3 regions of the Brevibacillus nitrificans genome follow, and region 3 is predicted to be linked to each of the others. Evidence: riboswitches for the same ligand, from Rfam matches in the RefSeq annotation. Region 3 holds a riboswitch; each other region holds the start of a gene.
What was found. A riboswitch is a leader RNA that binds a small molecule or an ion and turns the genes downstream of it on or off. The one in region 3 is predicted to bind cyclic di-GMP.
Positions count from the first base shown of each region.

Region 1: linked by a shared signal. The riboswitch ahead of EDM59_RS13465 (methyl-accepting chemotaxis protein) and the one ahead of EDM59_RS24560 (GNAT family N-acetyltransferase) in region 3 are both predicted to bind cyclic di-GMP.
Region 2: linked by a shared signal. The riboswitch ahead of EDM59_RS01120 (DUF5317 domain-containing protein) and the one ahead of EDM59_RS24560 (GNAT family N-acetyltransferase) in region 3 are both predicted to bind cyclic di-GMP.

Region 1 covers NZ_RHHU01000009.1:19,089-23,347, reverse strand. The annotation lists gene EDM59_RS13470 (GGDEF domain-containing protein) at 1-581, opposite strand, end outside; gene EDM59_RS13465 (methyl-accepting chemotaxis protein) at 683-2,413, opposite strand; cyclic di-GMP riboswitch class II at 2,492-2,575, opposite strand; gene EDM59_RS13460 (GGDEF domain-containing protein) at 2,801-3,442, opposite strand; gene EDM59_RS13455 (sensor domain-containing protein) at 3,606-4,259, opposite strand, start outside.
Region 2 covers NZ_RHHU01000002.1:35,576-39,834, reverse strand. The annotation lists gene carB (carbamoyl-phosphate synthase (glutamine-hydrolyzing) large subunit) at 1-970, shown strand, start outside; gene argF (ornithine carbamoyltransferase) at 915-1,886, shown strand; cyclic di-GMP riboswitch class II at 1,979-2,062, shown strand; gene EDM59_RS01120 (DUF5317 domain-containing protein) at 2,314-2,865, shown strand; gene EDM59_RS01115 (HD-GYP domain-containing protein) at 2,849-4,186, shown strand.
Region 3 covers NZ_RHHU01000017.1:285,113-289,371, forward strand. The annotation lists gene EDM59_RS24550 (fumarylacetoacetate hydrolase family protein) at 1-114, shown strand, start outside; gene EDM59_RS24555 (methyl-accepting chemotaxis protein) at 181-1,644, opposite strand; gene EDM59_RS24560 (GNAT family N-acetyltransferase) at 1,646-2,197, opposite strand; cyclic di-GMP riboswitch class I at 2,381-2,464, opposite strand; gene EDM59_RS24565 (M42 family metallopeptidase) at 2,710-3,789, shown strand; gene EDM59_RS24570 (LysE family translocator) at 3,770-4,259, opposite strand, start outside.

The DNA.
Region 1 (4,259 bases), on a different contig from region 3:
TTTTTCTTTACCCTTCGATCTCTTTCGGCATTGACAATAAATAGGCAAAGAAGCAAGGCTGTCAGCACATAAGAAGCATAACGGACAAGAAAGATCTCCTTGAAAACACTCCAGCCATCGGGCACGAAAATAATGATGGGGATATCAGAAATGAACCAGCCTATGGTAAATAAAAAGACTATCGAGACCGGATGAAGGCCAGCGCCTTGGATGGATCGATACACAAGAGCGACGAAAACAGGAAGAATCATGCCAAAAACAACACCGGGAACGGAACCCTCTCCCCCCAAAACCAGCCTCCAAAGAGCTGTTATGAGTAAAGTCGGAATCGCTAGTTCCCACCCCCACCTGACAGAAAAAAATACTAATGGAATGAGGCGGAGATCAAATCGATATTCCCCATATTGAATAGGAAGATAAAACATACCGATGACCGAGGAGGATATGACGATTATCCTGCCGATTTGAGCGAAGGAAGGAGTGAGTCTATTCTCATTGTTGAGTATTTCCACCATGCATAAATGCATGAAAAAAATGATCGCGATATTTGAAAGAGTGGACTGAATCACTGCATTCATCATCCCTCCTCCTCCTGATTTGAATTTCGATTTGAAGATCCCCCTTGCGCAGGGCAAGGGGACAGGTAGGGTGACACGTGCATGATTGCGCTATAACCCAAAAGTTATAGTTCGGATTCTAGTTGTGAAAGCAGCGTAATGACATGGTGAGAAGCTTCTTGAAGCTGTTCAAACGCTTGCTGCGCACCTAGCAGATTGCCTTTTTCATAGGATTCTACTGCTTGCATGGCAAACTGATGGACAGCCTTATGCGGTTCTTCAAGTTGTCTAAAGGAAGGCTGGTCTTTGACTCGTTGCGGCAACTGGCCATAATACCAGGCCCCAAGTCTACAGTTTTTGTGAGAGGCTGCTTGCTTGGCATCGATATTTTCCATACCTAATAGCATGTTATAGATCTTCCATTTCCAGAGAAGATGGTCCGTTTTCGCGACTCGGATAATGTCTTTATAATTCAGCCTCACATTGATGCTAAAGAAGGTATTTCGGTATTCATCCATTTTCTTGCTGAGTTCAAAGATGATTTCTGCCGTTTGCTTGGCAACTTCTTGTGAGTGCGCGCTCAGATCAAAAATAATGGAATTTCGATAGGCGATATCCATCACAGAAGACGTTTGTTCTTCGGTCATCGCGGCAATTTGGGAAGTGGATTGATTGATTTCCTGCATCGTGGAAACGATGGTTTGCAGCTCTGAGTCGGCAAATTGTGCTTCCTTCACGCTTTGCTCTACCAGTTTTCCGGTTTCACCGATTTGCTGGGTCACATGCTCGGAAACTCTTTGCAAAGAGTCCATATTGGCTGTAATCAGAGCGATCTGCTCCTTCGTATGTTCAGCCAGCTTTCGTACCTCTGAAGCTACAACGGAAAAGCCTCTGCCGTGTTCCCCTGCTCTCGCTGCTTCAATACTCGCATTTAAAGCGAGTAAATTGGTCTGATCCGCTATTTCGCGAATGATTTTCACAACGCCTTGCGTTTGCTTGATTTCGTAATTCAGCTGGGTCACGCGTTCTAAAACTTTATCGTACACACCGCCCACCTGTTGAATGTCAAAGAGAGCGCTATTGATGACTTGCTTACTTTGCTCTGCCGATTGAACAGCTTCATCCGTCCTTTCGGCTACTCTGCCTGCATGCTCCGCTACCTCTTGAATAGAGGCACTCATTTCTTCCGTTGCCGCCGTTACACTATGGCTTTCCTCGATCTGCTTATCCATTCCGGTAATCAGCTGCTTCGTCGTATCCAGCTCGGTCAATTGATTCAGCATGTCGGATATTCCGATTAAGAAGGACTTAAACGTCTCCTCCATGTACACTTCCACGATTAATTGCTGATCAAAAGCCGCCAATTTTTGTACCGATAGTACACTCTGAAGCATCCGATCCGGTTTCGTGTGCAGTTTTTCCATCAGGATGGTTGTCATAATCTGAATTAATAAGTGATGGGCAGAGATAAAATGCTCGGCGGTCAGATGAATGCGGCTGTGAACTTGACCAATAATGATTCTGGTCGCTACGTATTCTTGGTCCACTTCTGCAAGAAGGAACTGATCCAGGTATTTCTCCATCGTTTTACGCAGTCGATCCACACTCGAATTGTGCACAATGATCTGATGAAGATGATCCATCGAAGTAATCGCCCCGTAAAACTGACCAACAATCTCAGCCTTGTACGGAGTTAGAATGTGAGCAGCTTCTTTTATATGTAAGAGCGTATCTTGATTGATCCCCATAAACGCCAATCGATCTTTCACCCGCTCACCAACGTCGGAAATGTTCGTAGAACGAGAATTCTCCAAATACGCTTGCCACGATTTTGATTTTTTATGAAAAAAGGACATAAGCTACCTCCGATAATTTCAAATGATGGATCCTAGACAGAGAAATTTTCACACAAAAAAACCGACCTTATTTTTGCGAACAAATAGGGTCGGTTGCACTACTCGCTCCCTGCCATTCAAGTGCCCACATACGAATGACAGATCATCGCTTCCACGGTCATTTAGTTAAGTTGAGGTCATAATTTTTGAATACTGCAGCGCTTTAACCAATCAAAGTTATTATAGTCGTATTTGCCTATATAGTCTGTGAACACATAGTGAAAAGGAGCGAAAAAAATCAATCCTTTCGTTTTTGATTCTTTTTACCTATTACTTAATACCCTGTTTCCAATAAACGAAACATCCCAAGCAACATTTTTTTGAGCCAAGGCTGCAGGCTATCCTGTATCAATTGGCTTTCTTTTTCTTCTTGCGATACATCCGGGTATCCGCAGAAAAGATCAAGTCACCTACGTTCCATGCATCGTCAGGGTAGATGGAATACCCAATTGAAATGGATACGGGGATTCGAAGACGTTTTGAAAGCTCCGCACATTTGTTGTGGAAAAACTCGATTCGATTTTCTGCCTCGTGCCTATCGATCCGTGGAGATAACAGGAGAAATTCGTCCCCTCCTGAACGCGCTAAAATATCCCGTTTTCCTGTGTGTAAAGCCAACACGCGGGAAATGAGCTGTAGGACCTCGTCCCCTTTGGCATGTCCATATTGATCGTTGATTTGCTTGAAATCGTTTACATCAATGACAAAAATACAAAGCTTCGCTCCTTTTTTCCGACTGAAACGGAGCTGTTTATCTGCCTGTCGATCAAAATAGCGTCGATTAAAGACGTTCGTTAAAGCATCCCGATGAGCGAAATAAACGGACTTGTCATATTTGCTCCCAAGAAACCACGCAAATGCAAGGGCAACGAAGGCTGGAATGGGAATGAAGTGAGGAGGCTGTCCTAGATAATACTGAACCATCATGCGTATAAACAAAATCACAATCAATACGAATAACGTAACGGTTATTCTCCCGGTATATTTCATATATGCTGCCTCACTCGCTCAGTCTTCGATTTGGAAAAAAATTCATACGCCCACCAATAAAAGATTATATTATGACTAAAATAAAAGGAAAAGCAGGGAATTTGGCACGCGAAACAAAAAGCCCGTATATGCGCGATATACGGGGCTTGTTTTCCAATCGTCTTCAATTTCGTTCCGCTAAAAACTGCTCAAAATCATCCGTCGCCAGCGGTCTGCTGAACAGGTAGCCTTGCCCGTGAGCACAGCCGTTTTGCTGCAACGCTTCTGCTTGGTCATCCAGCTCGATGCCTTCCGCGATGACGTTCATCTGCAAACTGTCCGCAATCGTCACAATCGCCTTCACGATCGCCTGACTCTCCTGATTATGGTGAATATCCCGAATAAACGATGCGTCTATTTTGATTGTATCCACTGGCAAGCTCTTGATGTAGCTAAAGGAGCTGTAGCCAGTCCCGAAATCATCGATCGAGATGTGAATGCCCGCTTCACGCAGCTGCTTGAGAACTGCCGTCGCTTCTTCCATTTTGACAAAAATGCTCTCGGTAATTTCCAGCTCCAGCCACTGTGCCGACAGCCCAACCTCTTCCAATACCCCTATAATTCTCTCTACCAGATCCTTCTGGAAAATTTGCCGCGCGGATAGGTTTACGGACACCTTTAGCATATGCCCTTGATCATGCCACTTCTTGTTTTGCTTACAAGCTTCTCTCAGAATCCACTCGCCCAGCTCGAGGATCATCCCGCTCTCTTCTGCAATCGGAATGAATTTGCCTGGAGAGATGACTCCCAGCTCCGGATGCACCCAGCGTACGAGTGC
Region 2 (4,259 bases), on a different contig from region 3:
AGCAGAAGTGGATGCCGTTTGCGACGGCGAAAGCGTCATTATCCCAGGAATCTTCCAGCATGTTGAAAAGGCCGGAATTCACTCCGGCGATAGCGTGGCTCTGTTCCCGGCTCCTGGCTTGTCAGATGAAATCAAGCAGAAGATCGCGAGCTATACCGAGGCAATCGCGAAAGAAATGGGAGCGGTTGGCTTGATCAACATCCAGTTTGTGATCGATGGAAGCACAGTTTACGTGTTGGAAGTGAATCCGCGTGCCTCCCGTACAGTTCCAATTACGAGCAAGGTAACAGGTATCCCAATGGTTCAACTGGCTGTTCAAGCACAACTGGGTGAGAAATTGGCGGATATGGGATACGGTACAGGACTCTTGCCGGAAATTCCTTTCGCGGTCGTAAAAGCACCCGTGTTCTCAACGGTAAAGCTGAACGGCGTAGACCCGGTCTTGGGTCCAGAAATGAAATCGACAGGCGAAGTGCTCGGCTTGGGTCGCTCCTTTGCGGAAGCGGCTGGCAAGGCATTCGCGTTCAAAGATCATTTTTACGGTGACTGGAAGCAAGGCCATCTGGTGATTGCGTCCTTAAAAGACTCCGACAAGCAGGCAGATGTCAGCAAAACGCTCGCACAGCTGCAAGCAGAGGGGGGCGTGCTGGTAGCGACAGCCGGAACAGCAGCATGGCTGCAAGAGACCGGAGTAGCAGTCAGTCATGTCATCGAAAATGAGGCAAAGCTGAACGAGCTGCTGCAAAAAGACAAAGCAGCCTTTGCCCTGATCACAGCGACGATCGGAAATCGTCATGGCCGTACCGGATTCGCCCTGCGTGGTCGTCTGGTGCAGCACGGTGTACCGCTGTTCTCAGCAGTTGAAACCTTTGATTTGTACGTGAAATCCATTCTTGAGAAAAGAGGTGGCTCGCATGCAGCCAGTGAAGATATTGGAACACTTTCCAAACTTGCCGCTCAGCAAGCATAAAGGAAAGGACCTGCTCAGAATCGACGAGTTCAACGGGGAAGAACTGATGGAGCTGCTGCATCTGGCCGCTCACATCAAGCAACTGCAAAAGCTGGGACAGCCGTTCCAGCCGCTGCAGGGCAAGACCTTGGGCATGATTTTTGACAAAGCGTCTACTCGTACCCGCGTATCCTTTGAAGTAGGGATGTATCAGCTGGGGGGCATGGGTATGTTCCTGAGCGGAAAAGAACTGCAGCTGGGCCGCGGTGAGCCGATCAGCGATACAGCGAAAGTGCTGTCCCGCTATGTAGATGCGATCATGATCCGCACGTTCTCCCACTCCTATGTAGAAGAGCTGGCAGAGCATGCATCCATCCCGATCATCAACGGACTGACCGATCTGTACCACCCTTGCCAAGCCTTGGCTGACATGCTCACGATCTGGGAGCATAAAGGCAAGCTGAAGGGAATCAAGCTGGCGTATGTCGGTGATGGCAACAACGTAGCAAATTCACTGGTTCTGGCAGCGGTCCTCTTGGGGATGGACGTGCGCGTAGCGACTCCGGTCGGCTATGAAATGGACGCCGCAATCGTTCAAAAAGCGACAGAATACGCGAAACAAAGCGGCGGAAACATGACTGTGACGTATGACCCAGCTGAAGCGGTTGCCGGAGCGGATGCGGTGTATACCGACGTTTGGACCAGTATGGGCTTTGAAGCAGAGAATGAAGTCAGATTGAAAGCCTTCGCGAACTACCAAGTCAACGAAAAGCTGGTCGCACAGGCAGATCCGAGCTATTTGTTCCTGCACTGCTTGCCTGCTCACCGCGGGGAAGAAGTGACTGCCGGCGTGATTGACGGAGCTCGCTCCTTCATTTTCGATCAGGCAGAAAATCGCCTCCATGCACAAAAAGCAATTCTTGCCGCGCTAGTGTGAGGAAAGGCTAATTCAAAAGAACTATTTATAGATAAAATCTAGTAAACTATGAATATTTGATTGCCGAAATTTGTCACTTATGTGTAAAATATAGGTATGAAAGTCGCGAAGAAGTACGGACTGTATTTGGTCGCTTGGTCCGTATGGAGCCAGTAGCGAATCCGCCCTTTTTACAAAAGAAAAGGAAAGATGCGCAGGGGCTGTAAATGGTCGCTTGGCCCCTGGGTTATGACCAGTAGCGAAGCCAGCTTTCTCCACTATCTTAAAGGGGGGGAAATATATATGAAAAAATGGGTCGCAGCAATCTTGATGGTGGCAGCTATCGTAGCAGCTACATCTGCAAATTTCAACATTGGCTAATAATTGCATGGAAGAAACACCGCTTTGATGAGTGGTGTTTTTTCTTCAACCCTTGGAGGAAAGCCAAATGCTTTTGGATGTAATCTGTTTATCGTTTATAGTTGCGCTGATTCGGAAGGGAAGAATCAGAGAATTCCCTAAATTTAACAAGATATGGCTTTTAGCTATAAGTATTGGACTCCAAGTTTGTTCCGCGCTTTTTCACACACTAGGAGGCATCTTCATTTCAGCAGCATACGTGTTTATCTTGGCTTTTTTACTGTTTAATCGAAAATATGAAGATATGAGAATTTTTATGGTCGGTTGGTTTTTAAATGCCATTGCAATATGGACAAATGGTGGGAAGATGCCAATTGATTTAGAACAGGCAAAGAAGCTGCCGTATGATCTAGAACCAATTATTAATGGCACAAATTTTAAGCATAATGTACTGACGGAGGCTTCCAATCTTCCGTTTTTAACGGATGTCATCTATATGCCGTCTATTATTCCGCGGGTTATTAGTATTGGGGACATTTTTATTATGTTAGGGGCATTTTTACTTATTCAGCGCTTAATGAATAAACCAATCTCATTATTACAACTCCGAGAAGGAAAAAGTTATGCGACAAAAAGCTGATATTCTAATCTTCATAAAAGGCATTATTGTGCAATTTGGTTTTGCAATATCAGCCATGCTTATATTTGCTTCTTCCTTGTCTGAATGGGAACCGCGTGATCACTGGGGAGTATTATGTACATATACTCTCCTCACCATTTTTTCTACTTTTGCGCCGATTCGATTATCAAATACGATATTAACCTTAAATAACGCTGTGATTTTTTCGGGTATCCTACTCTTTGGCTCTTGGGTCGGTGTATGGTCTGCGGTTATTGAAGCGCTGATTATTGGTTTTTTGATTCGGTTTAACCCATCTAAAGCTTTGGCCAATATTGGTCAGTTAATGATGACTATCTGGGTAGTAGACCAATTGAAAAATTGGCTAGGAAGTTTTGAGGCATTTTCTCCAATCATTACAGATCTTTTTTTAGCGGTCATTTACTGGTTCGTAAACCTCACTCTCTGTGGGCTGGGTATTTCCTATTTTTATAAAAGCAATTGGATTACAACGATAAAAGACATGGCAAGAGGCTTTACTTCTACATATTTACTGCTGATGATATTGGCTGGAGTGGGCGCGCGTTTAGTTGAGTCATACGGCCCGCTTACGCTAATTCCCATGATGGTTGCATTTATTACGATCAGCGTTGTATTCCATCATTACTACGATAGTATTCAAAAGCTTCATCAAAAGGTTGAAGAAGCAAAATCATTTAACCATCGCTTTTTGACTACAATGGCTGCCTCTATTGATGCAAGGGATCGTTACACAAGCGGACATTCACAAAGGGTCGCCCACTGGGGCAGAGAAATCGCCAGGAAAATAGGGATGTCATCCGAGAAGGTCGAAGAAATATACGTAGGCGGCATTTTGCATGATATCGGGAAAATAGGTATTGAAGATGAAATTCTGAATAAAAAGGGCAGATTGACGCCTGAGGAATACGACAGAATCAAACAGCATACCGTCATCGGGTACGAGATCATTTTGCAGGCGGGAATGTTCAAGGAGTTGCTTCCGGCGATTCGTTCTCATCATGAACGAATTGATGGTAAGGGCTATCCGGATGGGCTCGCCGGTGATGAGATTCCGTTGATGGCGAAAATATTGGCGATTTCTGATGCGTTTGACGCGATGGTTGCTGATCGACCGTATCGAAAAGGCCTGCCTGTTGAGGAAGCGCTAAATGAAATCAGACGTGGATCGGGCACTCAGTTTGATGAGATACTGGCAGCTCATTTCATCGAGATTGTAGAAAGACTGCCACGGGAAGAATTGGAAAGCATTATCAGCCAAGAAACCCAAAGCCAAAAACAGTTACAGGAGGCGATCCATTAACGATGCCTTTTCTGTAGCTGTTTTTGTTTTTGGGAAGCACATGCGTTGTTCGCTTGCATCAAGAATCAATAGC
Region 3 (4,259 bases):
ACGGGCTGCCTGCTCGAGCTGGGACCAGAAGTGCATCGCTGGCTGGAGCCGGGAGACCACGTTGAGCTCGAGGTCACTGGGCTCGGGATCTTGGAGAATACGATCGAATCATGATAAAACACCCCTAGTCCGAAGCAATGGACTAGGGGTGTAGTCTGCGTGGCAGCAAGTGATCTGCTTTTAGATGTTCAACCCGCGAATTTGCTGCTCGATTTTCTCAAATCCGCTTGATACCTTGACTACCTCGTCTTTTTGCTCGGAGACGAGATGCAGCACTTCTTCCAGGTTGTCCTTGTTTTGATCGGTAATGTCTGCGTTGATTTCGACTTTGGCTCCGACTTCCTGCATCATGCTGTTTACGTGAACGATGAACTCTTGAAGAAACTTGGTTTTCGTAGCAAAGTCTTGCATGTAATGGTCGACATTGGAAAACATTTCCTGAACTTCGAGAATGCCTTCGCTATTTTTTTCAAAGGAAGCCTGGGAACCTGAGATCATATCGGAGACGCGCTTCATTTTTTCACGAATATTCATCAAGAGTGTCGCGATCGATTCAGACGATACTTTGGAGGATTCAGCCAGCTTGCGCACCTCATCCGCTACCACGGCAAAGCCGCGGCCATGTTCACCTGCGCGGGATGCCTCGATCGTGGCATTCAGTGCGAGCAGGTTGGTTTGAGCCGATATTTCGGAGATGGTTTGAATGATCTTCTCGATGTTCTCTGTCTCTTTGTAGAGCTCTTGAATCAGGCTGTTGGTACCTTGGATATCTCTGATAAAGCGTTCAAAGTCCGTACCGATATTGCCAATGCGCTTTCCGCTTTCCTGGGTAGCTTCCTTCGTAGATTCTACATAATCGTACATCTCCGTAATGGAGCGAGTCATATCCTCTACTTGAACGTTGGTAGTTGCCATTTCGTTGCGCAGTTCATTGGTGTTTTCCGTCTGTACGTTGAACGATTGAAGAATGCTCTGCAGGGACGATACCGTTTCTACTGCACGCAGATTGACGCCATCGGTCACTTTATTGAGATTTTCTTGGTATTCCTGTACGGACGTCAGGGATTGATTGATCTGATCGAGTACCCGCTGCAAGGATTCCTTGGATTCGATGGCTTCCCGTTTTTGCGTTTCGCTCTCATGCTGCAGCTTGTTATTGAAAAAGGCGTGCATCATGCTGGTAACCGAAATGAAGCAGAAGGTAAACAGGAAATACATCAAATCAATAGGGGAGGTGGAATGGAAGATTACCTCACCCTGGGTAAAGAAATAGTAGGACACGATGCAAAGTGTAGCTGCGATCGTCAGGATATTGATCCATTTATCTTGATAGATCCCCATGACCGCGACAAAGAACATGATCGTCATGATATTGATCATATGGGGATCCAGTTGGACAATGACAAACATGAATGCCCCGATCACGACGAAGTTAAAAAACTTCATAAATGGCGCCATTTTCTCGCGCAGGCTCGGACGGTTGGAGACGTATGTAAAAGGTGCCAGTACGACATACAAGATTCCAAGAACCGTCAGCACGAAAGAAAGGGGAACACCTAAAATCAGATTGACGATCTGAACGAATGTAATAATACTTGCAAAGACGATGACGACCCAGTTATTCCTTCTTCGTAAAAGATCCATATCAGCGCATGACCTCGACTTTTCTTTGTGTGAAAACCGGTGTGTACCACGAGTAGTGTGGATTTTCTTTATCTGTATAGACTTCTTTCAGGTGAAACAGCGTCGGAATAGCCTCGGCGCCCTTGTAGAAGATGTTTTCCTTGATTTGTGTAGCCTGGATTTTGTATTTCTGGTTCATGGATCGAAAAAAAGACGGATCGGCAATGCCGACAGCGTGTGTATATCCGTGTTTTTCAGCATAGTCGATCATCAGGCAGATTCCTTTTCGGCCGAGCTGCCCGCGATAACGGGGGAGAACAGCCAGACTGTCGACCTCCATCGCTCTCATATCGTTCGTCAGGATCTCGTCAAACAACGAATGGATGAACGAATTTGATTTCGAATAGGGGGTAAATTCAAAAGTTCCTCCAGCTTCTCCATCTTCTGCCAGCAGCAGGTAAAGATCAGAGCCTTGTTTGGCGTACTCCATTTCGAAACCCATGGAACTCCAGACGGTCTCTTTGATTTGATGGAACAATGCCAAGGTCTCCGTAGAATCAACATGTTTGTACATTTCCCACTCCACCATTTTTTCTCTCTATTTTTTTGTCTGTAACGGTTTCTCCCGTTCATTTTGTTGCTCTCTTTGCTCTCTCTCCCTTACATGACGTCCTCCTATCAGATGAATGAAAAAAAGAGTTATCCCAAGTACTGGAACAACCCAAGTCACCAACATCAAGACATTTTGTTACGGATGTTTGGCAACCCGGCTATCGTAGTCAGCGACTTTAGACCCGTGGCTTTGCGTCACCACCTTTAGATGGTTTTGCCTTTTGTCATCACACTTAGAAAAATGTAAATATATGTCGGATTCTGCAAAATTTTATATCAAATCATTTTACATGTCAAGTTTTGGTAGGTAAAATTAACTATTTTTTAGTTTTCTTATCAATTATCATCGGCAAAACCTCCTGGTAGCTTTACACACATGAACGCATTCGTTTTCTATGCAATATTTACAGATAATTTCATGTTTTATAAGATGGACGTTAGATAGTGTAAGGCCATATCTTTGGGAGGTTTGACATGAACGCTTTGACCCAATATTTGTCTGAGCTGGACGCCATTCATGGGGTGTCCGGAGATGAAGAGCGCGTGGCCAATTACATGAAGGAGCAGATCCAGCCTTTCGTAGACGAGTCCTTCGAAGATGCACTGGGCAACCAATTCTTTGTAAAGAAAGGGACACACCCGACGTTTCGCATCATGCTTGCAGCACATATGGATGAAATCGGTTTTGTCGTAAGTCATATCGATGAGAAGGGATTTGTCTATTTCCTTCCAGTCGGCTATCACGACAGTCGGATGGTCATCAACCAGATACTGACGATTCAGACGGAAACAGGCCCTGTGCACGGAATTACAGGAGGCAAGCCCGCACATGTCGTGACAGAAGAGGAAGCACAAAGGGCCATTCCTATGGACCGATTGCATCTCGACCTGGGAACGACCAGCCGGGCAGAAACGCTGGCTCTGGGGGTGCAGGTGGGGGATTACATCACGTTTGACCGTGAAGGGCGGCTGCTGAACGGGACGAAGGTATACAGCGGGAAATCCGTCGATAATCGCTCGGGCTGTGCGGTCCTGATCGAAGTCATGAAAAGGCTTGCGGATAAAGAAATAGCCCCCACAGTCTACGGCGTTGCCACTGTGCAGGAGGAAGTCGGACTGCGGGGAGCAGGGCCTGCTGCTTTTTCGATTCAACCGGATATAAGTCTGGCTATTGACGTCATTTTCGCTGGCGGCACACCTGGGATGGATGAGCGAATTTCACCGGTTGAGCTGGGAGCAGGACCAGCCATTATGATGTATGATTGGACGCCGAGCAACGGGCACGGTAACAATGTACCCAAGAAGCTGACGCGCACATTGATTAAGGCCGCAGAAAAGAACGGGATTCCCTATCAGCGTGAAGTGGTAGTCAATGGCGGTACGGATGCTTGGGCGATGAGCCTGGCAGGAAAAGGATCGCTGGCTGGCGGGATCTCATTACCCTCCCGCTACATTCACTCGGCGACGGGCATCGTACATATGGATGATTTGGAGCATGCTGTACAGCTGATCCTAGCTTTCGTAGAGGAAGCACTTACAGATCCACGAAAATAACAATCGCGCTATAAATCAACAAAAGCCCCATGACGATAGAAAAGGCTCGGTCGTATTTGGCGAGGAACTGTTGAAAAACCGCTCCAAAGAATGCCCAGCTGGAAGTGCTGAGGTAACCGATAAAGCCGAGAAACAAGGAAAACAGCAACAAGCTCCCATTGGATTGATAATAAGGAATGATAAACGTGGACACGGCCGTTATCGCGTACAAGATGACCTTGGGATTGATGAATTGCAAAAGGAAGCCCGAAAAAAAGGAATTCAGTTTATCCGGATGCGTGGGATTGGAACCGGGCTTATGCAGCAGCATTTTCATGGCGAGGTATAGAAGGTAGACGCCTCCCAGTATGCCCATCCATACCTTCACTGTAGGGAGGAAGCTGTACAGGAGAAGGTTGAAAAAGCTGGCGAGCAACGCGATGACAAATGTACCGGCAGCCACTCCGAGAATAAACCGAAGCGTATTTTTG